DNA from 2 places in the Thalassospira sp. CH_XMU1458 genome. Region 2 is predicted to be linked to the other one. Evidence: predicted binding sites of a transcription regulator. Region 2 holds the regulator's gene; the other holds the start of a gene.
The links. The regulator PhoB, encoded in region 2, activates phosphate uptake and scavenging genes when phosphate is short. The targets are predictions, from matches to a motif close to TNTCATAAAACTGTCA.

Region 1: a site for PhoB is predicted at 11,577-11,592, ahead of phnF (phosphonate metabolism transcriptional regulator PhnF). Genes of this name have one in related genera too.

The regions. Positions count from the first base shown of each region.
Region 1 is NZ_JAYMDW010000003.1:30,687-46,020, forward strand. It holds gene WBY09_RS14175 (Ldh family oxidoreductase) at 1-430, shown strand, start outside; gene phnC (phosphonate ABC transporter ATP-binding protein) at 735-1,580, shown strand; gene phnD (phosphonate ABC transporter substrate-binding protein) at 1,651-2,667, shown strand; gene phnE (phosphonate ABC transporter, permease protein PhnE) at 2,736-3,548, shown strand; gene WBY09_RS14195 (chloramphenicol acetyltransferase) at 3,551-4,198, shown strand; gene WBY09_RS14200 (DUF1045 domain-containing protein) at 4,294-4,995, shown strand; gene phnN (phosphonate metabolism protein/1,5-bisphosphokinase (PRPP-forming) PhnN) at 5,044-5,649, opposite strand; gene WBY09_RS14210 (alpha-D-ribose 1-methylphosphonate 5-triphosphate diphosphatase) at 5,646-6,788, opposite strand; gene phnL (phosphonate C-P lyase system protein PhnL) at 6,781-7,485, opposite strand; gene phnK (phosphonate C-P lyase system protein PhnK) at 7,500-8,282, opposite strand; gene WBY09_RS14225 (alpha-D-ribose 1-methylphosphonate 5-phosphate C-P-lyase PhnJ) at 8,282-9,208, opposite strand; gene WBY09_RS14230 (carbon-phosphorus lyase complex subunit PhnI) at 9,213-10,346, opposite strand; gene phnH (phosphonate C-P lyase system protein PhnH) at 10,349-10,972, opposite strand; gene phnG (phosphonate C-P lyase system protein PhnG) at 10,969-11,469, opposite strand; gene phnF (phosphonate metabolism transcriptional regulator PhnF) at 11,603-12,316, shown strand; gene WBY09_RS14250 (trimeric intracellular cation channel family protein) at 12,341-12,976, opposite strand; gene WBY09_RS14255 (LysR family transcriptional regulator) at 12,973-13,953, opposite strand; gene pcaH (protocatechuate 3,4-dioxygenase subunit beta) at 14,058-14,771, shown strand; gene pcaG (protocatechuate 3,4-dioxygenase subunit alpha) at 14,775-15,334, shown strand, end outside.
Region 2 is NZ_JAYMDW010000001.1:846,977-862,310, forward strand. It holds gene pyc (pyruvate carboxylase) at 1-1,139, shown strand, start outside; gene WBY09_RS03820 (FAD-linked oxidase C-terminal domain-containing protein) at 1,156-2,640, shown strand; gene glcE (glycolate oxidase subunit GlcE) at 2,760-4,028, shown strand; gene glcF (glycolate oxidase subunit GlcF) at 4,028-5,353, shown strand; gene WBY09_RS03835 (hypothetical protein) at 5,446-5,745, opposite strand; gene WBY09_RS03840 (PstS family phosphate ABC transporter substrate-binding protein) at 6,156-7,190, shown strand; gene pstC (phosphate ABC transporter permease subunit PstC) at 7,326-8,705, shown strand; gene pstA (phosphate ABC transporter permease PstA) at 8,698-10,047, shown strand; gene pstB (phosphate ABC transporter ATP-binding protein PstB) at 10,049-10,852, shown strand; gene phoU (phosphate signaling complex protein PhoU) at 10,875-11,597, shown strand; gene phoB (phosphate regulon transcriptional regulator PhoB) at 11,615-12,313, shown strand; gene WBY09_RS03870 (cation:proton antiporter domain-containing protein) at 12,394-14,142, opposite strand; gene WBY09_RS03875 (calcium/sodium antiporter) at 14,409-15,334, shown strand, end outside.

The DNA of each region.
Region 1 (15,334 bases), on a different contig from region 2:
CAAGCAAAAGGGCGTCGCCATTCCCGATGACTGGGCGCTTGATGTGGATGGCAATCCGACCACCGATGCGGTCAAAGCCATTGATGGCACGATGATCCCGGCAGGTGGGGTCAAGGGGGCGGCACTTGCCATGATGGTGGAACTTCTTGCGGCTGGTCTTACCGGTGCACAGTTCGGTCACCAGTCTTCGTCACTTTTTGATGACAAAGGCGCACCGCCTGCGCTTGGACAACTGATCATTGCCATTGATCCCAAGGCAACCGGCGGTGTCGGTGTAATGGATCACCTCGCCTATATTGCCAACGAGATTGCCGCAGAAGAAGGTGTTCGTTTGCCGGGGCGTCGCGGCAAGCAGGCACGCGCACTTGCCGAAGCGGAGGGGCTTGAGATCGAAGACGACGTCATGGAGACCATCAGTCAAATTAAATAAATTTCGCGATTGGTCCGTCTATCTCGGTGTCAAAATCGTTGATGCCGAATGTTTGACTGTTCTGTAGTTTTAAAATTGGACATTCATCAGACAAATGCTTGCTGACAATTTTGAAAATGTTACAGAAATAATTTCGGAATTACCGGTGAATACTTCGATGAATTCTTGATGTATAGACAAGTTTAATTGTTGTCGGGGCAATATGCTCTGCGTAATCATCGAACTGTAACATCAGTGTCACCGTAGAGTCGCGGTTTGTGCGTAGCTTCTTCTTCCAGCGAAACACATTCAGGCGACTCTTTTGATGCTGGTTGTAGATATCTCTGGACTGAACAAAAGCTTTACCCGCGACAAGCGTGCGCTTAGCGGCGTCAAACTGCAGGTGCGGGAAGGCGAGATGGTGGCGCTGATTGGCGCATCGGGTTCGGGTAAATCCACACTGATCCGTCATATTGCCGGTTTGCTGCGCGGTGATCGCGATGGCGGCAAGATCGTGGTGTTTGGCGAAACCATTCAGGAAAATGGCAAGATTTCACGCGGTGCCCGCAAGGTGCGCTCCGAGATTGGTGTTGTCTTCCAGCAATTCAATCTGGTTAGCCGTCTTTCGGTTCTGACCAACGTCCTGATGGGGCTTTTGGGCCGTGTGCCGGCATGGCGCGGGTCGCTTGGTCTGTTTACCAAAACCGAAAAGATGCGCGCCATGAGTGCGCTTCATCGTGTTGGCATTGATGCCCATGCGTCGAAAAAGGCACGTAACCTCTCGGGTGGTCAGCAACAGCGCGCGGCGATTGCGCGCACCATTACCCAGGGTGCTCGACTTATTCTTGCTGACGAGCCGATTGCATCGCTTGATCCGGCATCGTCCCGCAAGGTGATGAACACGCTTGATCGCGTAAACCGCGAAGACAACGTCACCGTCATCGTATCGCTTCATCAGGTTGATTACGCAAAAGACTACTGCAAACGCACCATCGCCATGCGCGATGGTGAAGTTGTTTTTGACGGACCGTCAAGCGAACTGACGCCGCAATTCCTTCAGGAACTTTACGGCGAACATTCTTCCGAACTTTTTGCCGATGGTGCGGCAAAGGCCGCAGAGCCCGTTACACGGCCCATCGCAGAAAAGGACCTGGCTGTCGCAACAAGCTAGCCGGGCCAGTTGTCATGACTGCCTTACCTTCTCGAAACATGTCGAAATCTATTCTGACAGGGGACTTCTTATGAACGTTAAGACAATCGCATCCGCAGCATTTGCGGCCACGATGCTGGCATCCGTCGTTGCCAAGGCCGATGTTGAATTCAAGCCACTCGAACAGGATCCGGAAACCATCGTTTTCGGTATCATTTCGACAGAATCTACTTCCAACCTCAAAGCTCAGTGGCAGCCGCTGATCGATGACATGGAAGAAGCACTTGGCAAAGACGTCGAGGCATTCTTTGCACCGGATTATGCCGGCATCATCGAAGGCATGCGTTTTGGCAAGGTTCACGTTGGCTGGTTTGGTAACAAGTCGGCAATGGAAGCTGTTGACCGCGCCGGTGGCGAAGTCTTCGTTCAGACCTCCAAATCCGATGGTTCGAACGGTTACTACTCCCACATCATCACCCAGGCTGATAACGACAAGGTCAAAACCCTTGAAGACATGCTGAAATGTGATGGTTCGCTGAACTTCGGTATCGGTGATCCGAACTCGACCTCGGGCTTCCTGGTTCCGTCCTATTATGTCTTCGCGAAAAACGGCGTTGACCCGAAGGAATGCTTCAAGACCGTTCGTAACGCCAACCACGAAACCAACCTGATGGCGACTGCCAACAAGCAGGTTGATGTTGCTGCCAACAACTCCGAGCAGCTTGGCCGTACCAAAATGAACAAGCCGGAAATCACGGACAAGGTCAAAGTCATCTGGACCTCGCCGCTGATCCCGTCTGACCCGATGGTTTACCGTAAAGACCTGTCGCGCGAACTGAAATCCGAAATCAAGGCATTCTTTCTTGGTTACGGTCGTTTCGGTGATGTTGAAAGCGCCAAGGAAGTTCTTGCCAACAACTCCGATGGCATGGGTCTTTTCATGGAAAGCTCGAACGCGCAGCTTTACCCGATCCGTCAGCTGGCCCTGTTCAAGGACAAGCTGAAAATCCAGAACACCGAAGAGCTTTCTGCTGAAGAAAAAGCAGAACGTGTTGCCGAGATCGACAAGAAACTTGCTGAACTCGACATCCTGGTTGCCTACCAGTAACCGACTTTTCGACAGGGAGTGCATCAAAGGTGCGCTCCCTGTTTGCTTTTAATTCCGGGATTTGAACGATGAACAGCAGCATTTCTTCGACATCATCTGTCGCAACGGAGCTTCCGCCGCGTGACCTTAAGCGGTCGGCATCAAGCTTCCTGCTTTGGGCGATCATCCTTGGACTTCTGGCCATGTCGTGGGAGGGGGCAGATATGCGCCCGATGGCGCTGTTTGAAAACAGCGGCAACATGGTCGACTTCGCCGAGGGCTTCTTCCCGCCCGACTTCCTGATGTGGAAGATGTATGTCGCAGAAATGTGGATCACCATCCAGATTGCGATCTGGGGCACAGCGCTTTCAATCGTTTGCTCGATCCCGTTTGGCATTCTTTCTTCTGAAAATATCGTCCCTGTCTGGGTCTATCAGCCGGTCCGTCGCCTGATGGATTCCTTCCGCGCGATCAACGAAATGGTCTTTGCCATGTTGTTCGTTGTTGCGGTCGGGCTTGGCCCGTTTGCCGGTGTCCTGGCCCTTTGGATTCACACCACGGGCGTTCTGGCCAAACTGTTTTCCGAGGCAGTCGAAGCAATTGATCCCGAACCGGTCGAAGGCATTCGTGCAACGGGGGCCAATGCGCTTCAGGAAGTCATCTTTGGCGTGATCCCGCAGGTCTTGCCGTTGTGGATTTCCTATTCGCTCTATCGTTTCGAGAGCAATGTGCGTTCGGCGACTGTGCTGGGCATTGTCGGGGCCGGTGGTATCGGCATGGTGCTGTGGGAATATATCCGTGGCTTCTATTACGCGGAAACAGCCGCCGTCATGATCATCATCATTATTTCGGTCAGCCTGCTTGATATGGTGTCCCAGCGTCTGCGTAAACTGGTGACCTGATCATGGCTTTCAACATTACGCAGGCCAAACCGGCAATGAAGGCATTGTCGGAACAGCCCACGATTGACCAAACAGCGATTGTCGTTGATTGCGAAATGGGGATCTGGACCGAAGTCGGTGCACGTACCTCGATGCGCGAAACGAAAATGGATGACTATTCCTATGTCGTGAATGACAGCGAAATCATCTATTCCGATATCGGCAAGTTCGTGAACATCGCTGCCCATACCCGGATCAACCCGGGACAGCATCCGATGGATCGGGCGTCGATGCATCATTTCCAGTATCGCTCCGGCGCCTATGAACTGGGCGAAGATGATCCGGCGTTCTTTGACTGGCGTCGCGAAAAACGCGTGCGTCTGGAACATGATGTCTGGATCGGGCACGGCGCGATTGTGCAGGGTGGTGTAACCATCGGCATCGGTTCTGTCGTGGGATCGGGTGCGGTGGTGACCAAGGATGTCCCGCCCTACACGATTGTGACAGGTATTCCGGCAGTCCCCCTGCGCCCCCGGTTCGAGGCAGACATCGTCGATGCGCTTCTGCGTATTCGCTGGTGGGATTGGTCGCATGAAATGCTACGCGAAAGATTGCAGGATTTTCGAACGCTTCCGGTGCGTGACTTTTGCCTGAAATACGATACGGTTTAACCGATCAATATTTCCCAATGATTTGATGGATGCCGAAGGTTAAGCTACTGACCTTTGGCATTTCTTGCCGCGTCACCCGTTTCCAGAGTTCACTCATGACCGACCAATATCAACGCTACGCGCTTTATTATGCGCCAGAACCGCAAAGCGCGTTGGGGCAGTTTGGCAATGCCTGGCTGGGGCGGGATCCGGAAACCGGAAACCAGTTGGCTCGTCCAACTGTTGCGGGCTTGACGGAAGCCGAGATTGTGGCGGCAACGACGTCGCCAAGTCGCTATGGTTTTCATGGTACTCTGAAACCGCCATTTGCACTGCCACGCGGCATGGATCGTGGCGATCTGGAAACCACCGTTTCGCGACTTTGCAAAACGACTGCACCGGTAACGTGCGGACATCTGGTCTTAAAGGCGATTGGTCGTTTTCTGGCACTTGTTCCGACCGAACCGGTCGCAGATCTGGCCGCCCTTGCGGCAACACTGGTGCGCGAACTCGATGATTTTCGCCAGCCCGAAGACGAAGCGGCAATGAACAAGCGCCGTGCTAGCGGTCTGACGGATCGGCAGGAAGCCTATCTTGTGCGCTGGGGCTATCCCTATGTCATGGAAGAATTCCGCTTCCATCTGACATTGACCAACAAGCTGTCAGACGATCAGATCGATCCCCTCAAAGCGGCACTTTCAGGCTTGGTCGCACCGCTGTGTCAGAACCCATTTACTGTCCGCGAAGTCTGTCTGTTTGGTGATCCGGGGGATCAGAAGCCGTTCAAACTGGTGAAACGTTTCTCATTGGCAGGATAAAAATGCTGCGCTTTTAAGGTGCAGCATTTTTGGATGGCTGAAAGAGCCTCAGGCGCGGTTTGCAATTGGTTGTGGCATTTCAATTGCGTGGATGAAGCGCGCGATGCCGGTTTCAAGATCGGCATCGTTGTCAACATGAACAACATGATCGCCCTCAACCTGATAGGCGGATGCGCGTGCAAGCCGACGTTCGATATCAAGGGCATCTTCGCGCCCGCGGGCTTCAAGCCGTTTGCGCAATGCCTCGCTGCTGGCGCGGATGCTGATCACCCGGACGTTGTTTTGCCCGACAAGGGCACAGGCATCTGAAATGACGCTGCGCGATACATTGACGATGACGGTTTTGCCTGCCTCGACCTCGCCAAGAACATGGCGCGGGATGCCGTATCCCAGATCATGGGCCATCCAGCTCAGCAGGAACGCTCCCTGACGTGCCATTTGTCCGAAATCTTCGGGCCGGACGGGGATGTGTGTTTCTCCAACCGATCCGGCCGGGCGGGTGATGCAGCGCCGTGGAAAGCAGAATTGCTTGTCTTGGGCAAGTCTTTCGCGCGCTGCATCGAGAAGGGTGTCCTTGCCAACACCACTTGGGCCAACGACAAGGACCAGAAGTCCGTATCCTGATCTGCAATTATGTGCAGGCGCGCCGGTCATGACACCCGCACGCCTTCGCGCCAGACGCCGCGTACAATCGGATGGTGCGGGGAATGATGTACATGGATCAGATCACCACGTTTGCCAACCGCAATCTCGCCGCGATCATCGAGCCCGACCTGGGTCGCCGGATTAAGCGACACGGTGCGAATGGCGCGTGGCAGATCGTAACCTTCGAACTCGTCAAACAGCTTCATCGCGCCGTGCAAAAGGCTGTGCGGGACATAGTCGCTTGATATGATGTCGAGATAGCCGTGCTTTGCCAAATCACCGGCAGCAACATTGCCGCTATGCGATCCTCCGCGCACAAGGTTCGGGCCCCCCATCATCACACCAAGTCCACCTTCATGGGATGCCTTGGCGGCTTCAAGCGTGGTGGGGAATTCAGCCACGGTCATTTTGTCTGCAACCGCCTCGGCGACGTGCTCGGCGGTTGCGTCATCGTGGCTGGCGAGTGCAAGGCCCTTCGCATGGGCCTGTTCGACCACATGACGGCGGTGCTTTTCGGAATAAAGCTCGGCATCGCGACGGCGGGTGGCGATGAATTTGCGCATTTCCTCGTCGTTCAGGCCGTATTTGCCCTGATAGTAGGTGTAGTAGGCATCAAGGCTGACGAACTGGCGCTGACCCGGTGTGTGATCCATCACCGAAAGCATGCTGACCAGAGGCAGGTCGATCAATTGACCAAGGGCCTCGACCATGCCCGGGAAGGATGTTTCGCAGCGCAGATGGAGCTTGTGATCGGCGCGCAGCAATGCATTTTCCAGCGCGTGTTCAAGGGCATTGACCGATTCAATCAGTCTGACAATGCGTTCCGACCCTTCATTGACGTCACCGATGGATACCGCATCAAACACGGTGGTGATCCCGGCACTGGCAACCTGGTTGTCATGGGCAACAACGGCGGCTGTTGCTGGCCAGCGTGTCTTCGGGCGCGGGGTCAGGTGCTTGTCGAGGTTGTCGGTATGCAACTCGACCAGGCCCGGCATCAGGTAATCGCCACCCATGTCCTCTGCCCCTGGCAGGTTCGATGGACGATCGGAAATATCGCTGATCTTGCCGTCCTTGACCTGCACGGCGCCATCAATGACTTCGTTGGCCAGAACGAGCTTGGCATTGGTAAAAATCTGTTCAGTCATTGGCCCCAACTTTAAACGAAGTCACATCAAACGACCCGGTGCAGACGGCATCACGGGTTTCATGGTCATGGAAAATGCCGGCAATCGCCGCCCCACGGCTTTTGGCTTCTTCAATCAGCGCCAGAACTGTGGCGCGATTTTGGGCGTCAAGCGATGCGGTCGGTTCATCAAGTAGCATGATCGGATAATCGGCAATAAAGCCGCGCGCAATATTCACACGTTGTTGTTCCCCACCCGAAAAGGTCAGCGGCGAAAGCTGCCATAGACGTTCCGGTATGCGTAGACGGGTCAAAAGATCGCGTGCCTTGTCAGTGGCGGTCTTGCGATCCGTGCCAAGGGCCACCAGCGGTTCGGCAACGATATCAAGGGTCGGCACACGCGGGATCACGCGCAGGAACTGCGAAACATAGCCCAGCGTGCGCTTGCGGATTTCCAGTATCGAATGCGGGCTGGCGGTGGTGATATCAAGCCAGTCGCCATCATGGAGCACCTTGATGGACCCTTGAGAGCATGTGTAATTGGCATAAAGCATGCGCATGAATGTACTTTTCCCCGATCCGGATTCACCGGTCAGCGCGATGCATTCACCAGCCGAAAGCATGAATTCAACGCCCTCAAAAACCGGGATGGTCACGCTGCCCTGAGTATGCAGGGTAAAGCTTTTGGCGACGTTTTGAGCATGAAGCATTTCAGACATTTTCTTCGCCCCGGTCAGTTTTGCAGAATGGAAGAAACAAGCAGCTGCGTATAGGGATGCTGCGGGTCATCAAGAACCTGATCGGTCAGGCCATGTTCAATGACCTTACCTTGTTGCATCACCATCAGCCGGTGCGAAAGAAGTCGGGCGACTGCCAGATCGTGGGTGACGATAATCACCGCAAGATTAAGGTCGTGAACCAGCCCGCGCAGCAGATCGAGCAATCTGGCCTGAACAGAAACATCAAGCCCACCCGTGGGTTCGTCCATAAAGACGAGGCGCGGGCTGGTTACGAGGTTGCGGGCAATCTGCAAGCGTTGCTGCATGCCGCCCGAAAAGGTTGAGGGCAGGTCATCAAGGCGCTCTGACGCGATTTCAACCTTGCCAAGCCAGCTGTCCGCATTGCTGCGGATGTTGCCATAATGACGATCACCGATCGCCATCAGCCGTTCGCCAATATTGGCCCCGGCACTGACATTCATGCGCAATCCATCACGCGGGTTCTGATGGACAAACGCCCAGTCGGTGCGCATCAAAAGGCGACGCTGTGCTTCGGACATCTGATAGACATCGCGCACGCCATCAATGCGGGTCTGATATTCAACCGTCCCGTTGGTCGGTTCCTGCTGGGCGGAAATGCTGCGCAGCAAAGTGGACTTGCCAGATCCTGATTCACCCACAATGCCAAGCACTTCACCGGGGCGGAGTTCAAAGCTGACATCCTTGCAGCCAACCCGGTCGCCATACATCATGGTCAGGTTATCCACGCGCAGAAGCGGTTCGTTCATTTGGGTCATTATTCTGCTGCCTTTCCGCGATCTGCGCTACCTAGGGGTTGGTCATGATGTTGCGGGCCGCGATGGCCGGCTTCTTGTCGTTCCGCGCAGTAATCGGTGTCTGAGCAGACAAACATCCGGTTCCCCTGATCATCGAGGATGACTTCATCAAGGTAACTGTCGCGCGCACCGCACATGCCGCATTCATCTTCCCAGGTCTGGACTTCGAACGGATGATCCTCGAAATCGAGGCTTTTGACCTTGGTGTAGGGCGGCAGGGCATAAATGCGCTTTTCGCGACCAGCCCCGAAAAGCTGAAGGGCCGCCATATTGTTCATTTTCGGATTGTCGAACTTTGGCGTCGGGGACGGGTCCATCACATAGCGATCATCGACCATCACCGGATAGGCATAGGTCGTCGCGATATGACCATGACGTGAGATGTCTTCATAAAGCTTCACATGCATCAGCCCGTATTCTTCAAGCGCATGCATCTTGCGCGTTTCGGTTTCGCGCGGCTCAAGGAAGCGAAGCGGTTCGGGGATCGGCACCTGATAAACAAGAACCTGATCCTCGCGCAGTTCCTTTTCCGGGATGCGGTGGCGGGTCTGAATGATCGATGCCTCGGCGGTCTTTTCCGTGGTGGCCACCTGTGCTGTCTTGGCAAAGAACTGCCGGATGGAAACCGCGTTGGTGGTGTCATCCGCCCCCTGATCAATGACCTTAAGCGTATCATTCGGGCCGATTACGGCGGCTGTCACCTGAACGCCCCCTGTGCCCCAGCCATAGGGCATCGGCATTTCGCGTCCGGCAAACGGGACCTGATAGCCCGGAATCGCCACGGCCTTAAGCAGGGCGCGACGGATCATGCGTTTGGTCTGTTCGTCAAGATAGGCAAAATTATAGTCCGGTGCCCCGTCGGCCGGATTTTTGACAGTCTGTTCCATGGGATTACTCCGCGGCCTCGGGTTGGGATGTGCCATTCTCAGCTTCGGCTTTCGCCAGACGTTCCTCGACCTCGGCGCGCATGCGACGCACCAGCTCAAGTTCGCCCTGGAAATCGACATAGTGTGGCAGCTTGATATGTTCGACAAAGCCGGTGGACTGAACATTGTCGCTATGTTCCATCACGAACTCGCTGTCCTGTGCCGGGCCCATGATCTGTTCGCCCATTTCATTGGCGCGCATGGCACGATCGACCAGGGCCATCGAAATGGCTTTGCGTTCGTTCTGGCCAAACACAAGACCATAGCCACGGGTAAATTGCGGCAGCTTGGTTTTTGATCCCTTGAACTTGTTGACCGTCTCGCACTCGGTCAGTTCGATGTCACCGATATCAATCGCAAAGCCGAGTTCTTCTGGCTCGATCTCGACCGAAACGGTGCCATAGCGGATCTCACCGACAAAGGCATGGCTGTTGGCATAGCCGCGCTGTGTGGAATAACCGAGTGCCAGAACAAATCCCTCATCACCGCGTGACAGGTTCTGCAAACGCAAGTCGCGCCCGGCCGGGAATTTAACCGGCTCGCGGGTCAGATCGGCGACCGGGGCGTTTTCATCGACCGGAACCGGTTCATCCTGAATAAGACCTTCATAGTTCAGGATGTCATCCAGAACGCGCGGCATGGTCTCATCGATCGGATTTTCACCACTCGGTGCCTCGGTCGGTGCTTCGCCGTTGGCCATCAGGGTGAAATCCAGCAGGCGATGGGTGTAGTCAAAGGTCGGGCCCAGGATCTGTCCGCCGGGCAAGTCCTTGAAGGTTGCCGAAATGCGACGCGATACGTCCATTTCGGCGGTTTTGATCGGCTTGGAAAAGGCAAAACGCGGTAAAGTCGTGCGATAGGCCCGCATCAAAAAGATCGCCTCGATCAAATCACCACGGGCCTGCTTGATGGCAAGGGCGGCCAGATCGCGATCATAAAGCGACCCTTCGGCCATGACGCGGGTGACGGATAGCGACAGTTGCTGTTCGATCTGATCGGTTTCGATCTCGGCAATGGTCTTGTCGCCGCGGCGCTGCTCGGCCAGAAGCTTGTGCGCATTGTTGATGGCGCGTTCGCCACCTTTTACTGCAACATACATGATTAAATGACCTCGATCCGGGTGGTTCGCGACAGGGCGGCGATCTGGGTTTCGCTTGCGAAAATCACATCAACACCGCAGGGAAACAGGTGATGGTTTTCTGCGCGCCATGCGTGGAAGCTTTCAGGAAGCGCCTTGATGCAAAGGCTGTGCGTATCCTTGATGCCCGGCCCCTTCAGGGTCATGGACGGGCGATCTGAAATCTCATCGACCATCAGGATCAGGGTTGCCGATTGATCAGGATATTCCGCATTGCCGACGGCAAGGTCTGTGACGAAGGACAGATCATCGGAAATGCGCGCAATTGCAAAATCGGCCTGTTTGACATCCGTGCTGATCGGGCAACCACAATGGAATTTCAAATGATCGCCTGCGGCCTTGGTCGCGCAACTTGGTGACAGCCAGATGGTCGTATCCATATCGGCCATGGCAAGAAGCGTTGCGGTGGCGGCTTTGTTCAGGCCATCGGGCGCGGAAACACTGACCGGCAAATCATAAATGCGACCGGGCCGCGACATCGCATCAAGCAGGGCGCGGAAAACAGCGTTTGAATCAAATGCCGCATGGTCAAAACCGGGCAACAAGTCACTTGTCTGGGCGGGGGGGGATTGGGGTTGGGGCGTCATTCGTCTTCTCCGCGGACAAGGGTGAAGAAATCAACTTTGGTGGCGGCAACCTTGCGCGCATGATCGCGTTTGGCTGCGGCCTGTTCGGCGGCCAGGGTGTCGATGAAATCGCTTGCCGATCCGTCGCGGAGCATCACCGCATCAAACAGGGCGGCATATTGCGCCTGAATGCGATCACGTCCCTTGACGTAGGAATGCCCGACCGTGCCGTCAGACAGTGTGACGGCACAACGCGTCACCGTCATTTCGCCAAGGTTGAAACGCTGTCCGGCGCCACCAGCACGGCCGCGGACCATCACCATGCCGATTTGCGGTTCGCGCAGGTGCGTCCAACTTTCACTACCGTGGTTTTCCGACCATTCGGTTTCAAGGCGGGCGCGCGGTGTGCGGGCCAAAACCGACATCCATCTTTGGCGCGCGGCAATATGCGGATCGGTGGGGGTGTCTGCATTCCGGTTTTGATCTGTCCGGGCATTCGGGGCGGGGTGCGCCGTCATCAAATTGATCCCTTTTCAACTTATGTCGACAAATTCAAAATTTGTCTAGACGTCTATACCTATTGACGTTATAAGACGATCCAGCACCGAAGGCAAAGGTCTTGCGGTGAAAGTTTTGTGAACGGGGAATGCAATGGATTGGGAACCAGGCCTATCTATTTGGAAGCAAATAGAAAAGCAGCTTCTGGCTGATATTTCGGAGGGCGTTTTCACACCCGGCGAAAAGATGCCGACCGAGATGGAATTGGTCCGGCGCTTTGGGGTGAATCGTCATACGGTGCGCCGTGCCATGGCCGCACTTGTCGATTCCAATGTTGTCCGTGTCGAACAGGGGCGCGGCGCCTTTGTTCAGGAACAGATCCTTGACTACCCGCTTGGTTCGAAAACCCGGTTTTCGCAGATCGTATCGGGCCGCCATCGCTTGCCCGACAAACGCCTGATCTCGTCCGAGGTCCTCAAAGCCAATTCGACCATCGCGCAGTTCCTGGATGTCAAACCGGGCACGCGGGTGATTGAACTGTTTTCGGTATCCGAGGCCGATGGCGTCCCGCTTGCGGTTGCGACAAGTTATCTTCCTGCCGCGCGCTTTGACGGAATTGTCGAGATATTTGTCGAAACCAAATCGCTTACGGAGGCCTTCAAGCGCTTTGGGATTGATGACTACACACGAAAGACCACGCGCATTTCGGCAACGCTTCCGTCATCACGTGTGGCCAACCTGCTTAAACAGGCGCGCAATCGACCGGTGATTTCGACGGAAAGTGTCGATGTTGATTCAGCCGGTGCGCCAATCGAATACGGTGTCACCGCCTTTTCAAGCGACCGGGTTCAGTTGATCGTCGAGTAGGGAATGGGTAGCGGGTGTGCTGCCCTAGTATTCCCGACCCGGACGGGCCCTGTAGACCGGGAAGCTTAGCTTGAACTTGATCGCACATGCCCGCATCAGGAATGAGGCAAAGAACGCAATCACGGCAATCGGCCCGCGCGGCAAATCAAGGATCGCTGTGCCAATCACATAGATCCCTGCACCGACCAGCGCACAGGTGATATAAATCTCCGGGCGCAGGATCAGCGGGATTTCGTTACAGACCACGTCACGCACCATGCCGCCAAAGGTGGCGGTGATCATGCCCAGAACGATTGCGACCAACGGGGATACCCCCAGATTAAGGCCGATGGCCGCCCCAGTGACCCCGAACATTGCCAGTCCCAGTGCATCCAGCCACAGCAAAGCAACATAACGTCGTTCGACAAGATGGGCGGTGAAGTAGGTGATGACGGCAGCCCCGATGCAGGTCACAAGCCAGGTGGTATCGCGTATCCAGAAAACCGGTGTTGCCCCGGTAATGACATCGCGCACAGTGCCGCCGCCAATACCGGTAAAGGTCGCAATCAGGACAAATCCGACCATGTCCATCTGACGACGGGATGCCTCAAGCGCGCCGGTAATCGCAAAAACGGCGACCCCCGCCAGTTCAAGCCAATAGATGATTTCAGTAATCGTCATGATGTCCTTTGCGGGGCCTGCCCGTGATCTGTGGGTTGCGAAACGGGATGTTCTATCGGCATGCGCAATCTGGCTGCTGCAACATCTTCAAGCTGTTCACGCAGCCAGAGATGCGATGGATCGTGCTGATAGCGTTGGTGCCAACACATGAAAATAGGAAGATCAAGCGTGCCTTTCTTAAGGCCTGCGAGCGGCATCGGCGCACGGGCAAAATCACGCAGCGCATGTTTTTGCAGAAGGCTAGGCAAGGTTGCGATCATATTGCTTCCACGCAGGAATTCGGCAATGGCGGTAAAGTTCGGTACCCGCAAAACGATGTTGCGTTTAACACCCTGATTTTCAAGCATATCGTCAAACTCAAGCGTGCGATTATTGCCATAGCGCACCGTGATATGGCGTGCGGACAGATAATCGTCATCGCTTTGCGGGGCGTCGCGCATCTCCGGATCATAAAACACCATGTAATGATCGGTCAGAAGACGCTTTTGCACGATATCAACACCTTCGGGTGGCCGCGGCGAAATCAGAAGATCGCAATGATTTTCGCGCAACAAGGCCGGTCCGGGCAGAAGGGACGGCACCACCGTCATCCGGATATTGGCAAGCGCGCCTTCCAGATTGCGAAACAGCGTCGGCAACAACAGATCACGCTGCAGATCGTTGGCGGCAATGGTCAGGCTCATGGATGCGCCATCGGGTTCGAAATGCGCACCACTGGCAAAGGCCTGCATCTGATCAAGAAGAAACCGCGCCTGTTCGGCCAGGTTTTGTGCATGCGCAGTTGCCACGATCCCGCGCCCGGATTTGGTGAAAAGCGGATCGCGCATGATCCGGCGCAATTTGGTCAAGTTATGACTGACCGCCGATTGCGTCACGCCAAGCCGTTCGGCGGCAGCCGTGACCGACCCTTCTTCAAGAACGGCCAGAAACAGACGCAGCGCATGGCCGTCCAGTTCCAAATGATCAAAATTGCTCATGAATAAGATGATAAATGATGCATTTATTTTATGCAATTGGCCACGCAGGATGCGTTTAACGCGGACATTCAACAGTCCGGAGCATCATCTGCGGAGGAAAAATCATGGAATTCTATCAGCGTGACAGAACGCTGCAGCCAGCAGGCTACACCCCGATCTACAAAACATCGGTTGCGCGTTCCCCGCGCCAGTCGCTGTTGTCGCTGCAAGGATCCTTGTCGGAAATTACCGGTCCGGTCTTCGGTCAGAACGAACTGGGTCCGCTTGATAACGATTTGATCCGAAACTATGCCAAGGATGGCGATCCGATTGGCGAACGTATCATCGTGCATGGGCGGGTTCTGGATGAAAACAACCGTCCGGTGCCCAATACGCTGGTCGAATTCTGGCAGGCCAATGCCGGCGGACGCTATCGCCACAAGAAAGATACCTATCTTGCGCCGATCGATCCGAACTTTGGCGGCTGTGGCCGCGCGCTGACCGATGAAAAAGGTTACTACTTTTTCCGCACTATCAAGCCGGGTCCGTATCCGTGGCGCAACTACGTCAATAGCTGGCGTCCGGCCCACATTCATTTTTCGGTCTTCGGATCCGGCTTTGCCCAGCGCCTGATCACCCAGATGTATTTCGAAGGCGATCCATTGATCAAGGAATGTCCGATTGTGCATGTCATCCCGGACGAAGATGCGATCAACCGCCTGATTGCGCCGATTGATCTGAAGGGCTCGGTGCCGCTTGATACCATTGCCTACAAGTTCGACATCGTTCTGCGCGGCCGTCGTTCAACCCTGTTTGAAAATCGTCTGGAAGGAAACTGATCCATGGTGCAAAGCCTTGATTATCTCAAAGAAACCGCTTCCCAGACGGCGGGCCCATACGTGCATATTGGGCTCATTCCCAGTCTGGCCGGTTTTGACATTTTTGAAAACAATTTCACCAACGTACTGGCCGATGAAAACACCCGTGGGGAACGGATCATCATCGAAGGACGGGTGATTGACGGTACCGGAACGCCACTGCGTGATGCGCTGCTTGAAATCTGGCAGGCCAATGCAGACGGGCGCTACAACCACGAACTTGACCATCAGAATTCTGGCAAAATCGATGAGGATTTCCGCGGCTGGGGCCGGACGGGAACAGATTTCGATACCGCCGTCTATCGCTTTGAAACAATCAAGCCAGGCGTGGTTTCCGGTCGCAATGGCAAAGACATGGCGCCGCATATCAACTTTTGGATCGTGGCACGGGGCATCAATATCGGGCTGAATACCCGGATGTATTTCGCCGATGAACAAGATGCGAATGCGGCTGATCCTGTTCTGAACCTGATCGAACAGAAAACCCGTCGCAAGACCCTGATTGCTGATCGTGATGACAGTGG
Region 2 (15,334 bases):
TGTCGGGCCTGACGTCCCAGCCGAACCTTGGCTCAATCGCCAATAACTATATCGGCCAGCCGCGTGATCCTGGGCTCAAGACCGAGGCGCTCAAGGAAATCTCGACCTATTGGGAACAGATCCGTCGCTATTACGCTGGTTTCGAAAGCGATATCCGAAGCGGCACCTCGGACGTCTATGTCCATGAAATGCCGGGCGGCCAGTACACCAACCTGCGCCAACAGGCCCGTGCACTCGGGATCGAGGATCGTTGGCCCGAAGTGTCCAAGGCCTATGCCGCGGTCAACAAGATGTTTGGCGATGTCGTCAAGGTGACGCCAAGCTCCAAGGTTGTTGGCGATATGGCTTTGATGATGGTGACATCCGGTTTGTCTGAGGAAGACGTTCTTGATCCTAAAAAGGACATTACCTTCCCCGACAGCGTCATTTCCTTCTTCCGCGGTGAAATCGGTCAGCCGGTCGGTGGCTTCCCGCCCGCCCTGCAGCGCAAGGTGCTTAAGGGGGCCGAAGCGCTAACGGATCGTCCGGGCAAATCATTGCCGCCGATTGATTTCGAAGCGACCCGCAAGGAGATCGAAAAGAAAACCCATCGCAGCAATATCTCTGACGCCGAGGTTGCATCTTATGTGATGTATCCCAAGGTGTTCCTTGATTACGCCGAACACCGCAGCCACAACGCCGATGTTTCGGTTCTGCCAACCCCGGTCTTCTTCTACGGGATGAACCAGAACGACGAAATCTCGGTCGATCTTGAAAAGGGCAAAACCCTTGTCATCCGCTATCTGACCACGTCCGAGGCCGGTGACGAGGAGGGCAACCGCACCGTGTTCTTTGAACTCAACGGTCAGCCCCGCACCGTCAAGGTCGCCGATAAGACACTGGCGGGCACGGGCAAGACAAAACCAAAGGCCGAAGATGGCAACAAGCTGCATGTCGCAGCACCGATGCCGGGTCTGGTGGTCGAAGTCCACGTGTCCGAGGGCCAGAAGATCAAGTCGGGTGATGTGATGTGCTCGCTCGAAGCCATGAAAATGGAAACCGCGGTTCACGCCGAAAAGGATGGAACCGTGGCCAAAATCCACGCCCCGGCCGGGACACAGGTCGAAGCCAAGGACCTGCTGGTCGAATTAACGGAGTAACCCACCGATGCTTAGGATGCCTGAGCCTGATCAACACACACTTGCACGTCGCAAGGACATTATCGCCGCCATGCGCGATATCATCCCGTCACCGGGCGGGGTTATTGTCGATGATGATCAGCTCAGGCCCTATGAATGCGACGGGTTGATGGCCTATCGGCAATTGCCGATGATTGTGGTCCTGCCGGAAAATACCGCCCAGGTCGCAGCCATCCTGAAATATTGTCATACCAATAAAATCCGTGTCGTTCCGCGCGGTGCCGGTACCGGTTTGTCCGGTGGCGCGCTTCCGATGGCCGATGCGATCACCATTAGTATGATGAAATTCAATCGCGTGCTGGATATCGATTGGGACAACCGGGCGGCCGTCGTGCAGCCCGGTGTCACCAACCTTGGCATCACGCGCGCGGTCGAACACAAGGGGTTCTATTACGCCCCCGATCCATCCAGCCAGATCGCCTGTTCGATTGGCGGCAACATTGCCGAAAATTCCGGCGGGGTGCATTGCCTGAAATACGGGCTTACCACCAACAATGTGTTGGGGGTTGAAATGGCCACCATCGAAGGCGAAATCCTGCGCATTGGTGGCAAGGGCCTTGATCAGGTGGGCTATGATTTGCTTGGCATCATCACCGGGTCGGAAGGCCTTCTTGGCATCGTGACCGAAGTCACCGTGCGTATCCTGCGCAAACCCGAAACTGCGCGTGCGCTGTTGCTGGGCTTTAATTCATCCGAAGAAGGCGGCAATTGCGTTGCCGCCATCATTGCCGCCGGGATCATTCCGGGCGGTCTTGAAATGATGGATGCCCCGGCGATCAAGGCGACCGAGGAATTTGTTCAGGCCGGCTATCCGCTCGATGTCGAAGCCCTTCTTCTGGTCGAACTTGATGGCCCGCAGGTCGAAGTCGATTACCTGATCGACCGGGTTGGCAAAATCGCCAAGGATTGCGGTGCGGTCTATTCCCGCATTTCTGAAAACGAGGAAGAACGCCTGCTGTTCTGGTCGGGTCGCAAAAACGCCTTCCCGGCGATTGGCCGTATTTCACCCGATTATATGTGCATGGATGGCACCATCCCGCGCGGTCGCCTGTCCGAGGTCCTGACCGGCATGCAGGACCTGTCGAAAAAGCACGGGCTGGGCGTTGCCAACGTCTTCCATGCCGGTGATGGCAATTTGCATCCGCTGATCATGTTTGATGCCAACAAGGCGGGCGACCTTGAAAAGGCCGAGGCATTCGGGGCTGACATCCTTAGACTTTGTGTCGCGGTTGGCGGGGTGCTGTCGGGTGAACATGGCATCGGTGTCGAAAAGCGCGACCTGATGGGCGAGATGTTCTCAATCGATGACATGAAGCATCAGGAACGCATCAAGATGGCCTTTGACGAGGACCAGTTGCTCAACCCCGGCAAGGTATTCCCGACCTTGCATGGCTGTGGGGAGCTCAAAACCCTGCATGCCAAGGCGGTGGCCGACAAGTTCCCGGACATCCCGCGCTTCTAGGGTCCTGCCCCTTAAGGCGTGATCAAACGAAACAACAAACAAACACGATAAAACAAAGGTCGGTCAATCGGCTCCCGCAAATCCGATTGATTAGGCTCAGGAGAGGAAAAGAGAGAGTTATGGTGGACGTACTTTCCCCCACCACGCCAGATCAGCTGCGTGACGCGGTTGGTTGGGCGCTTGGATCAGAAACCCCGCTTGAAATCATCGGATCGGGCAGCAAGCGCGCCTTTGGCCATTCTGTTCGGACCAATGCAGTGCTTGATTGCTCCAAACTGTCGGGGATCTTGTTTTATCAGCCCGAAGAACTGGTGATCTCTGCGCGTGCCGGAACGCCGATTGCCGATATCAAGGTGGCATTGGCCGAGAAAAATCAGCAATTCCATTTTGAGCCCGGAAACTTCCCGGCCCTGCTGGATGGATCAAGTGGGCCGGATGCCGGAACCATCGGCGGGCTGGTCGCCTGCAACCTTGCCGGACCGCGCCGGATCAAGGTGGGCGCCGCACGCGATCACCTTCTGGGGTTCGAAGCCGTTTCTGGCCGGGCAGAGGATTTTAAATCCGGCGGCCGGGTGATGAAAAACGTCACCGGCTTTGATCTGTCAAAACTGATGGCGGGCTCCTTTGGCACGCTGGGTGTGATGCATACCGTAACGCTTAAGGTCATGCCAAATGACGAAACATCCGCCACCGTGATTGTCGCCTGCAGCGACCCGCGTGCGGCGGGCAAGGCGATGACCATTGCCATGGGCAGTGAAAACGAGGTCTCCGCCGCCGCCTGGATCGCCCCCGAAGATGCACCGCACCTTGATGTGCCGCTGGCCGGTGAATATGGCAGTGGCCTTGTGGCCCTGAGGGTCGAAGGTCCCAAGCCGTCTGTGGCATGGCGGGCCGATGCCCTGTGCCGGGCGCTTGCCGGTTTTGGCGAATGCCATGAAGTCCCCGAAAGTCACAGCCACAGCATCTGGAAGGTCGTCGCCAATGTCGCGCCGTTCGTGGCATCGGAAAATACCGGCAGCATTTTGTGGCGGGTATCGGTGCCCCCGGCAAGCGGGGGGGATATCTGTGCCCAACTGATCGAAAAAACCGGTGGTCGGGCGATGATGGATTGGGCCGGTGGCCTGATCTGGTTGCAGATTGCCGCATCTGACGCGGCGTGTGCGCCTGATGCAATGGCGGGCACGATCCGCGATATCGTCGCCAATGTCGGCGGGCAGGCCAATCTGGTGCGCGCATCCGATGAAATCCGTCAAGCCACCCCGGTCTTCCATCCCGAAGACCCGGCACTTGCCCGGATCAATGCCCGGATCAAGGAAAACCTCGATCCCAAGGGGATTCTCAATCCGGGGCGGATTGCGCCAGTGTCACTGAATGGGGAGGGCGCGTAATGCAAACCAACTTCACCGCTGCCCAACTTGAAAATCCGGCGATCGCCGAAAGCGAACAGATCCTGCGCAAATGCGTGCATTGTGGTTTCTGTACTGCGACCTGCCCGACATTCGTCACCCTTGGTGATGAACTCGACAGCCCGCGTGGCCGCATTTACCTGATCAAGGACATGCTGGAAAATGACAAACCGGCAACCGAAAAGGTGGTCAAACACCTTGATCGCTGCCTGTCATGTCTTTCCTGTACAACCACATGTCCCTCTGGTGTTGATTACATGCACCTGATCGACAATGCGCGCGCCCATATCGAACAAAACTATGAACGCCCGCTAGGTGATCGCTTGCTGCGCAAGTTGCTATCGATTGTTGTGCCCAATCCGACCCTGTTCCGGCTGTCATTGATCGGGGCGAAATTCGCCGGCCCCTTTGCGCGCCTGATGCCCGGTCGGCTCAAGGGCATGGTCAAGATGGGCGCACGCCCGATGCATCCGCCAAGCTGGGTCGATAAACCACAGGTGATCCCGGCGGTTGGCGAACGCAAAGGCCGGGTTGCCATCCTGATCGGCTGTGCCCAGCAGGTGCTTGAAACCGAAATCAACGAATCGACGGTTCGTCTACTCACCCGGCTCGGGATCGAGGTGGTTGTTGCCAAGGGTGCTGGCTGTTGCGGATCGCTTGTCCATCACATGGGCAAGGAAGAACAATCCCACGCGCAGGCCAAGGCCAACATTGATGCCTGGACGGCTGAGGCTGCGGGCGAAGGCCTTGACGCCATCGTAATCACCGCATCGGGCTGTGGCACCACGATCAAGGATTACGGCCATATGCTGCGCCATGATCCGGCCTATGCCGAAAGGGCCGCGACGGTGTCCGGTCTTGCCAAGGACATTACCGAATATCTGGCTGGCCTTGATATCGATGCCACGGTGTTTGCCGGGGCCAATCACGGGAATCCCCGTGTTGCCTATCATTCGGCCTGCTCGATGCAGCACGGTCAAAAGATCACCCGACCACCCCGTGATCTTCTCAAACAGGCCGGGTATGAAGTGGCTGAAATCGCCGAAGGCCATCTGTGCTGTGGTTCTGCCGGGGTCTATAACCTGTTGCAGCCTGAAATCGCCGGTCAGCTTCAGGAACGCAAACGCGGCAATATCCGCGCGACCCAGCCCGATCTGGTGGCGACGGGGAATATCGGCTGCATGGTCCAGATCGAAACCGACGATCTTAAAGTTCTGCACACGGTGCAGCTCCTTGATTGGGCGGCGGGTGGACCGGTGCCGGAAAAACTGCGGGGCCGGATGACGGCGACCGAACTGGCAGGCTAGGTTTTCTCAAACCCGCATCAGAAAACAAAAAGGACGGCAGAGAATAACCTCTGCCGTCCTTTTGATTTCGTAAGTCCGTGCGACTGGGCGCCTTACTCTTCCTTGCCAAGCAGGCTTTTTGTAATGCCTTCTGCGGCAGAGCTTTCGCTGCTGTCTTCGGCATAGGCCGCTGTCTTGTCACGAATCCACTTGATTGCTTCGGCTTCGTCAACCTCGACCTTCTGGGCCACCAGTGACAGAACGGCCTCGATCGCCAGAACGTGCGATGCGACGTTATTGACCGCAACATGCAGATCATCAATATGGCGCGACGCAGCCTCTGACATGTCTCCAAGTTCGCCAGACAGCTTCTGAATCAGTTCCTGAATTTCGTCGAGTGCAGCGTTGCTCATCAAGTGCTCCTGTTATGGCTGCGCACATTTGTGCGCGGCATTTTTTGGTCCCTACGCACAAGAGTTGCTTGGAAACGGGGTCATGTAAAGGGTTAGCTGGCAATTATCGTCAATTCACACCATTCCCCAACGCCCAAGGCCACCTTTGGGCGAAATGTGACAGTTTTTGTTACAGCCTTTCGCAAACAATCGCGATTTTGCCATGTTGAAGTGAAAAATCACCGTTTTCGGATGGTTATCGTAAAATACTAACTTATTGATTGTATTGGTAATAATTGGCTGTTTTTACTGCTCTGATACGTTGTCACATAACGTTAACAAAAGCGACACAATACCGTAAGCACCCAGCGGTAGAGTCCGCCTCGCAGATCGTTGCACCGTTCCGAAGTGGAACTACCATTGGGGAATTTATGATGAAGAAGACTCTTGCTGTTGCGGCGCTTATGAGCGTTGCCTTTGCTGGCGCTGCCGAAGCACGCGACCAGATTCGTATCGTTGGTTCGTCCACCGTCTTCCCGTTCGCAACCGCAGTTGCAGAAGAATTCGGTAAAACCACCTCCTTCAAAACGCCGGTTATCGAATCTACCGGTTCTGGCGGTGGTCTGAAGCTGTTCTGCGCCGGTGTTGGCGAACAGCATCCGGACATCACCAACGCTTCGCGTCGCATCAAGAAGTCCGAAGTTGAAACTTGCGCGAAGAACGGCATTTCGGAAGTTACCGAAGTTAAAGTTGGTTACGACGGTATCGTTCTGTCGAACTCCAACGCTGCGCCGCAGCTCGACCTGACCAAAGAGCAGATCTTCCTTGCTCTGGCAAAAACCGTTCCGTCCAAAGACGGCCAGTCGCTGATCGACAACCCGTACAGCACCTGGGCTGAAATCGATCCGAGCCTTCCGGACGTTAAAATCGAAGTTCTCGGCCCGCCGCCGACCTCCGGTACCCGTGATGCCTTCACCGAGCTGGTACTCGAAGAAGCTTGCGATGAGTTCCCGGCAATCGCCGCTCTTAAAGACACCAACAAAGACCAGCACAAAGCTGTCTGCGCTGGCGTTCGTGAAGACGGTGCCTATGTCGAAGCTGGCGAGAACGACAACCTGATCGTTCAGAAACTCGAAGCCAACCATGATGCACTTGGCATCTTCGGCTTCTCCTTCCTCGACCAGAACGGCGACAAGCTTCAGGGCTCGCTGATCGGTGGCGTTGCTCCGACCTTCGAAGCAATCTCTGCTGGTGACTATCCGGTTTCCCGTTCGCTCTTCTTCTACGTGAAGAACGCGCACGTTGGCACCATTCCGGGCATCAAGGAATATCTTGCTGAATTCACCGCTGACAAAGCTTGGGGTGACGAAGGTTACCTTGCTGACCGTGGCCTGATCCCGATGGATGCTGCTGAGCGTGAAGCTGTTCGTAACGCTGCGATGAACCTTTCGCCGCTGAGCATGTAACGCGATCTTTCAACCGGTGGCAGCAAATGCTGCCACCGGTTTCTTTGTTTCTTGTATTGATTTCTATATTGTTTCTGTCCTATTGGCCTCACGAACTGATCTTTGCAGGCTCATCTGGCGAACGGATCTCAAATAATGTCCCTGTCTTTCCTGTTGCTCGCGGTTGCCGCACTTTGCGCGCTGTCCTTTTATTTCGGACGCCAGCGGGCTGTTGCCCTTTCTGGTGGCCGGCACAGCAATCTTCATTCCTTGCCGGTTCACTACGGGGCTTACACAGCAGCATGGTGCGGGCTTCCCGCGCTGTTTTTGCTTTTGATCTGGTACATGTTCCAGGGCTCGGTGATTGAAGCCCTGATCGTGTCGGACCTGCCGCAGGAAGTAGTTAGTGACTCCGGTCGTCTGTCGCTGGCGCTCAACAGCATTTCCCAGATCGCCGCCGGTGGCGGTGAACATCTCACCGTGTCGCCGGAAATTGTTGATGCCGGGCGCAGACTTGCCAACTTGCAAACCATCGCCAATGCGGCGCTGGTGGTTGTCATGCTGTCGGTTGCGCTTGCCGGTCTTGTCCTGTCCTATCGACGGATTGAAGCGGATATGCGCGCGCGCAACAATGTTGAACGCATCTCGCGCGCGATCATGATTGTCTGTTCGGCGATTGCGATCCTTTCAACGGTCGGCATCGTGTTTTCACTGATGTTCGAAACCCTGCATTTCTTTAGCAAGATCAACCCGCTCGACTTCCTGTTTGGTCTGGAATGGAGCCCGCAAACCGCGATCCGTGCCGATCAGGTGGCGTCCGAGGGGGCGTTTGGCATGATTCCGCTGTTTGTCGGTACCTTGCTGATTACGCTGATTGCCATGTGTGTCGCGGTGCCGGTCGGCCTGTTTTCGGCCATTTATATGGGCGAATATGCCGCGCCTAAATTTCGTGCTGTTGCCAAACCCGCACTTGAAATTCTGGCGGGCGTGCCAACGGTTGTCTATGGCTTCTTTGCCGCGCTCACCGTGGCACCGTTCTTGCGCGACAATGGCGCGATGCTCGGCCTCGATGTCAGTTCGGAAAGTGCGCTGGCCGCCGGTCTTGTCATGGGCATCATGATCATTCCGTTTGTGTCCTCGCTGTCTGATGACGTGATGTCGCAGGTGCCGAAATCGCTGCGTGACGGGTCCTATGCATTGGGGGCGACCAAATCGGAAACCATCCGGCAGGTGATTTTCCCGGCCGCCTTGCCCGGTATTGTCGGGGCGGTTCTGTTGGCCGTTTCGCGGGCGATTGGTGAAACCATGATTGTTGTGATGGCCGCTGGTCTTGCCGCGAACATGACGGTGAACCCGCTTCAGGCGGTGACCACTGTTACCGTGCAGATCGTGACGCTTCTGGTCGGCGACCAGGAGTTCGACAGTGCAAAAACCCTCTCGGCCTTCGCGTTGGGGCTGGTTCTTTTCCTTGTCACCTTGGGGCTGAACGTATTTGCCCTTAAGGTTGTTCAGAAGTATCGCGAGAAATATGACTGATATGGCATCTCTTATGGAAGACAGAGCTGCGGCCAAAGTGATCTCTGACAATCTGCGCAAGCCGGTTGACTGGGACAGCCCGAAAATCGCCCGTAACATCAAGAAACGTTACGCGGCCGAACGCCGCTTTAAAAGCTATGGTCTGGTTGCGATCTGTTTGGCGCTGCTGGCGCTTTGCACGCTGGCACTTTCCATCGGCTCTAAAGGCTACAGCGCCTTTTACCAGACCTATGTCCAGCTCGAAGTGACCTTTGATCCGGCTGTGATCGATCCGGAACGGACCGGCGATCCCGACGTGATCGGGCGCGCGAACTTTGATGCTCTGATCAAACAGGCGCTGCGTGATCGGTTCCCGGATGTGACCTCGCGCAGTGACAAGCGTGATCTCTATGGCATCGTTTCAGGCGGCGCATCTTATGATCTGCGCGAACGGGTTCTCGAAAATCCGAGCCTGATTGGCCAAACGCGCACCATCTGGCTGATCTCGGGTGATGATTTCGACATGCTCAACAAGGGCTATATCGATCCCACCGTTGACGAAGGCGACCGTCGCCTCAATGACAAGGAAGTCGCTTGGTATAACGAACTGGTTGCTGACGGTGCGGTGGAAAAACAGTTCCACACCCGCTTCTTTACCAGTGGCGATTCCCGCGAACCGGAACTTGCCGGTATCTGGGGCGCGGCTGTCGGCTCGTTCTATACCCTGCTTGTGACCCTGGCATTGTCCTTCCCGATTGGCGTTCTGGCCGCGGTCTATCTTGAAGAATTCGCGCCCAAGAACCGCTTCACCCAGATTGTCGAGGTTAATATCAACAACCTGGCCGCGGTTCCATCCATCGTGTTTGGTCTGCTGGGGCTTGAGGTCTATCTCAATGTCATGCATTTGCCGCGCTCGGCCCCGGTTGTCGGTGGTTTGACGCTGGCGCTGATGACTTTGCCGACGATCATCATCGCATCGCGTGCGGCGATCAAGGCGGTGCCGCCATCGATCCGTCAGGCCGCTCTTGGCCTTGGCGCATCACCGGTTCAGACCGTGACCCACCATGTCTTGCCGCTCGCCATGCCGGGCATTCTGACCGGCACGATCATTGGTATGGCACAGGCATTGGGGGAAACTGCACCGCTTCTGATGATCGGGATGGTGGCCTTTATTGTTGATATTCCGGGCGGGGCGCTTGACCCGGCAACGGTTCTGCCGGTCCAGATCTATCTGTGGGCAGACAGCCCGGAACGTGCCTTTGTCGAGAAAACCTCGGCAGCGATTATGGTGTTGCTGGCCTTCCTTGTCCTGATGAATGGACTGGCTGTGTATCTGCGCAAAAAATTTGAACGGAAGTGGTAAAATGGCTGCTGTATCCCAGAGCGCAATGACGGCGGAGCCGTCGGTCGAAAACCCGAAAATGACCGCGCGCAAGCTCGATCTTTTCTATAGCGACAATCAGGCCCTCTATGAGGTCAACCTTGATATCCCCGAACAGCAGGTAACCGCACTGATTGGTCCGTCGGGCTGTGGTAAATCCACCTTCCTGCGCTGCCTGAACCGAATGAATGACACCATTGACGGTGTGACGATCAAAGGTGACGTTACCCTGGATGGTCGCGACATCTATGACAAGCGGATCGACGTGGTTCAGCTGCGCGCGCGCATCGGCATGGTGTTCCAGAAACCGAACCCGTTCCCGAAATCGATCTATGACAACGTGGCCTATGGCCCGCGTATTCATGGTCTGGTCAATTCGCGTGATGAGCTTGATGAAATCGTCATGACCTCGCTCGAACGTGCCGGTCTTCTGAAAGAAGTCAAAGATCGCCTGCAATCGCCGGCAACCGGTCTTTCCGGTGGTCAGCAGCAGCGCCTTTGCATTGCGCGTGCGGTTGCCGTCAGCCCGGAAGTCATCCTGATGGATGAGCCGTGCTCGGCCCTTGATCCGATTGCGACCGCCAAGGTCGAGGAACTGATAGACGAGTTGCGTTCGAACTACACGATCGTGATCGTGACCCACTCCATGCAGCAGGCCGCCCGTGTGTCGCAGCGCACCGCGTTCTTCCACCTTGGAAAGCTGGTTGAAGTCGGTGAAACCGATCAGATCTTTACCAACCCGAAGGACGAACGCACCAAGGGTTACATTACCGGCCGCTTCGGTTAAGCGACGCCAGGAGTACGCATAAATGGCTGATGAACATACCCATATCGTAAGTTCGTTCGACGAGGAACTGACCCGTCTGAACAACATCATTTCGCAAATGGGCGGGCTTGCTGAAAGCCAGCTTATTTCCTCGATCAGATCCATCGTCAAACGCGATTCCGAACTGGCCGAGAAAGTCATCCTGTCCGATCAGCGCATTGATGTGCTCGAACAGGAAGTCCAGGACTTTGCCGTCCGTCTTCTGGCCCTGCGTCAGCCGATGGCAGATGACCTGCGTCAGGTGGTGACGGCCCTTAAGCTGTCAAACGACCTTGAACGCATTGGCGACCTTGCCAAAAACATCGCCAAACGCGCGCAGGTGCTGAACCAGATCCCGCCGATCCGTCCGGTTCAGGCGATCCCGAACATGGCCAAGCTGGCCCAGGAAATCATCAAGGATGTCCTGGATGCCTATATCGAAAGCGACGCCGAAAAGGCCCACCGGGTCTGGGAACGCGATCAGGAAGTCGACGATATGTACAATTCGCTGTTCCGCGAATTGCTGACCTACATGATGGAAGATCCGCGCAACATTACCGCATCGACCCATCTGTTGTTCATTGCCAAGAACATCGAACGTATCGGTGATCACGCAACCAATATCGCCGAAACGATCTATTACCGGATCAAGGGCGAAGACCTGCCGGGGATTGACCGGCCAAAAAACGACGCAGCGAACTTCGCTGTTGTCGAACCGAATGACTGACACGGGAGCATAGGAAGATGGACCCAACGGTTCTTATCGTCGAGGACGAGGCAGCAATCGTAACCATGTTGCGCTACAACCTCGAACGCGAGGGGATGCAGGTTGTCGAAGCCGGTGACGGTGACGAAGCGTTGAAAATTCTGGCTGAAACCCATGTCGATCTGGTTTTGCTCGACTGGATGCTGCCGGTGATGTCGGGGATCGAGGTCTGCCGTCAGATCCGCCGCAAGCCTGAAAGCCGCGATTTGCCGGTGATCATGGTGACAGCACGTGGCGAAGAAGGCGACCGCATCCGCGGTCTTGATACCGGGGCTGATGACTATGTCACCAAGCCGTTTGCCATTGGCGAGCTGCTCGCCCGTATCCGCGCGCTTTTGCGCCGGTCCGGTCCGGCGCAACCACAAGGGCAGTTGATCTATTCCGACATCGAAATGGATCTCGCCGCCCACCGGGTCAGCCGCAATGGAAAATCGATCCATCTTGGCCCGACCGAGTTCCGTCTGCTGCGCTATTTCCTCGAACATCCGGGGCGGGTTTTCTCGCGCGAACAGTTGCTTAACGCGGTTTGGGGCCCGAATATCTATGTCGAAACCCGCACAGTCGACGTGCATATCCGCCGCCTGCGCAAGGCGCTCAATGACGTCAAGGGCACGCGCGATATCATCCGCACCGTCCGTGCGGCGGGCTATGCACTGGACTCTGAAACCGCTGCCTAAGCCGGTTTCGATACGCGATCTAATGAAAAACCCCCGCTGCAGCGTGCCGCGGGGGTTTTTGTTCTAAGGCCGTAACGTCTTCAGTTTTTTTTCTTCGCCGGTTTGTCCGCATTCTCCGAACCTGACGGTTTGCGCTGCGGGCGCGGCGCCAGTTCGTTCATCAACAGCATGTCCGCACGGCGGAATTTGGCGATTTCGGCATCAATATCTTCCTGCGGCACGTCGCACGCCGCCAAAACGTGATCGGATAACCGCAACCCGGTTTCGAGAACTTCCGGGATGGCGGCATCCGCCCCATGGCGCGACAGCGGCCCGATATGGGTGATGTCCTGCGCGCGGGCAAAGATCTTCAGATGCGGGTAATGCTGGCGCAAAAGGGCGACCGTCTTCTCGGTCGCATGCGGGTTCCCCATGGCAACAACCGCAATTTTTGCCTCATCCGTGTGTGCCGCCCGGAAAGTTTCCGGTCTGGACCCGTCGGCAAAGTAAACCGGAAGGCCTTCTGCCCGGCCGCGTGAAACCTGCTGTGCATCACTATCAAGCACCAGGAACGGAATGTTGCGCGTCTTGAGCAACCGGGCCAGAACCCGGCCAACACGGCCGCTTCCGATCACCAGAACATGCTGGTGGATGCCCTCGGACTCCTCGGCAATCTTGCCAAGCTGGTCTTCTTCCTTGGGATGAAGCTTTTCCTCGATCTTGTGACCAAGGCTGATAAGCGTCGGGGTCAGCGCCATCGAAATCGCCACCACCGGGATCAGCATGGCGGCCATTTCAAGCGGCACCGCGCCATTTTGCGCGGCCAGGGCAAACATCACAAAGGCAAATTCACCGCCGGCGGCCAAGCTCATGGCTACCCGGATGGCAAGGCCGGTTTCAAACCGGATCGCGCGTGCCAGAACGAACAAAACCGCCGTCTTGATCACCAGCAACAGCACCAGCCACATGACGATGGTGCCAAATTCGTTATAAACAACGTCGGCATCAACCGACATGCCCACCGACATAAAGAACAGCGACAGGAACACGCCGCGGAACGGCGAGATATCGGCTTCGATCTGATGACGGAATTCGGTTTCGGCCAACATCACCCCGGCGATAAACGCACCCAGCGCCATTGAAAGCCCGGAAACCTCGGTCAATGTGCTTGCGGCTAGCACAACAAAAAGCGTGCCGATGGCAAACAGTTCCGGGTTCTTGAGCGACGCGATATAGCGAAACAGACGCGGCAACACATACCGCCCGACGAGTAACAGCAACGCGACCGACCCGAAACCAAGCAGGATGCTCATCCACGGGCTGGTTTCCGTGCCGGCATCACCTGCCGCCTGCACCATGATCAGGAACGGACCAACCGCCACGTCCTGCAATAACAAAATGGCAAGGGCCGCACGGCCAAACCGGGTATTAAGCTGCTTGTCATCGGAAAGCTGTTTGAGGATGATCGCGGTCGATGAAAGCGCAAGGGCCCCTGCAATCACCAGGGCCGTCGGCAGCGGGAATTCCATGACAACCAGAAGCCCCAGAAGGGCTGCCATCGACACCAGAATTTGCAAAACGCCCAGACCGGCAAACCGCCCGCCAATCACCCGCAAACGATCCCGCGAAAGCTCCAGCCCGATCATGAACAGCAGGAAAACCACGCCCAGTTCGGCAACGGTGGAAATGTCTTCGCGTTCGGAAATCAGGCCAAAGCCGAACGGCCCGATAAAGAACCCGCCAATCAGAAAGCCGATGATCGAATTCGCACGCAGCTTGTGCGCAATCGGCACCGCAATGATTGCGGCAGTCAGAATAAGAAACAGCTCAAACAGGACGCTGTGATGCATGGCGAAATTCGTTCCGGAAGGCGGTCAAATAATCAATGGGTATCAGGACCTAAATGCCTGAAAATAACGAGATTACAACGATAACGAAAATAACCCTGCCAGTCGTGGGTAAATTTGTGGCATTTGCGAAATTCACGACCCAATCGGGCTATTAAGGGCTGTGGCGATTGTCACCGCCTGATGACTTGCCATTCGCGCTGCCAAATGCCATCTTCCGCGGGCCTGACACCGGGCCGGTTTAATCGCTTTTGAAACGAGCAGATATTTTGGAACAGCTTATCCCCTATCTTCAGATCATCGCGGGCCTTGTATTGCTGACAGCAGGTGGTGAATTCATCGTAAGGGGGGCGGTTGGTCTTGCACTTTTGCTGGGCGTTTCCAAGGTGATCGTCGGTCTGACGATTGTCGCCGCCGGAACGTCAGCACCGGAATTTGTCGTCTCGCTCAATGCATCGCTTAAGGGCACGGCCGATATCGCGATGGGCAACGTTGTTGGCTCCAACATTGCCAATATCCTGCTTATTTTGGGTGCCGTTGCCTTGCTCAAACCCGTGGCGGCCTCGCGGGTCACCGTGGTGCGTGATGGCGGCACCATGTTGCTGGGCACGGTCCTGTTTATTGCCTTTTGCATGTTTGGCGTGATCGAACGCTGGGCCGGGGCGGTGATGCTTTGTGTGTTGGCGGCCATCTGGTACTTCACCTATCAGCACGACAAAAATTCACCAAGCGAAGCCAGCCACCTGCATGAAGAAGAAGTCGACGAAGTCGGCGAAAAGCCCAAAGGCTGGACCAGGCCGATCATCGCGACTGTCGTCGGGATTGTGGCGCTGATGTTTGGTGCGGAATGGCTGGTTGAAGGCGGGGTCTCGGTCGCCCGTCAGTTTGGCGTATCCGAAGCCGTCATTGGCCTGACCCTTGTTGCCTTTGGCACGTCACTGCCGGAACTTGCCGCATCGGTGGTTGCCGCCTTCCGCGGGCATTCCGATGTGGCACTGGGCAATGTGTTTGGCTCGAACCTTCTGAACCTGCTTGTGATCATTGGTGGTGTGTCGCTGATCGCACCGATCCCGGTGCCTGAACAGATCATGAATTCCGACATCTGGATCATGCTGGCGGTAACCGTGGGCTTGCTCGGTGTTGCCTATGCCATGCGTAAGATTTCGCGCATCACCGGCATTGCATTCGTGATTGC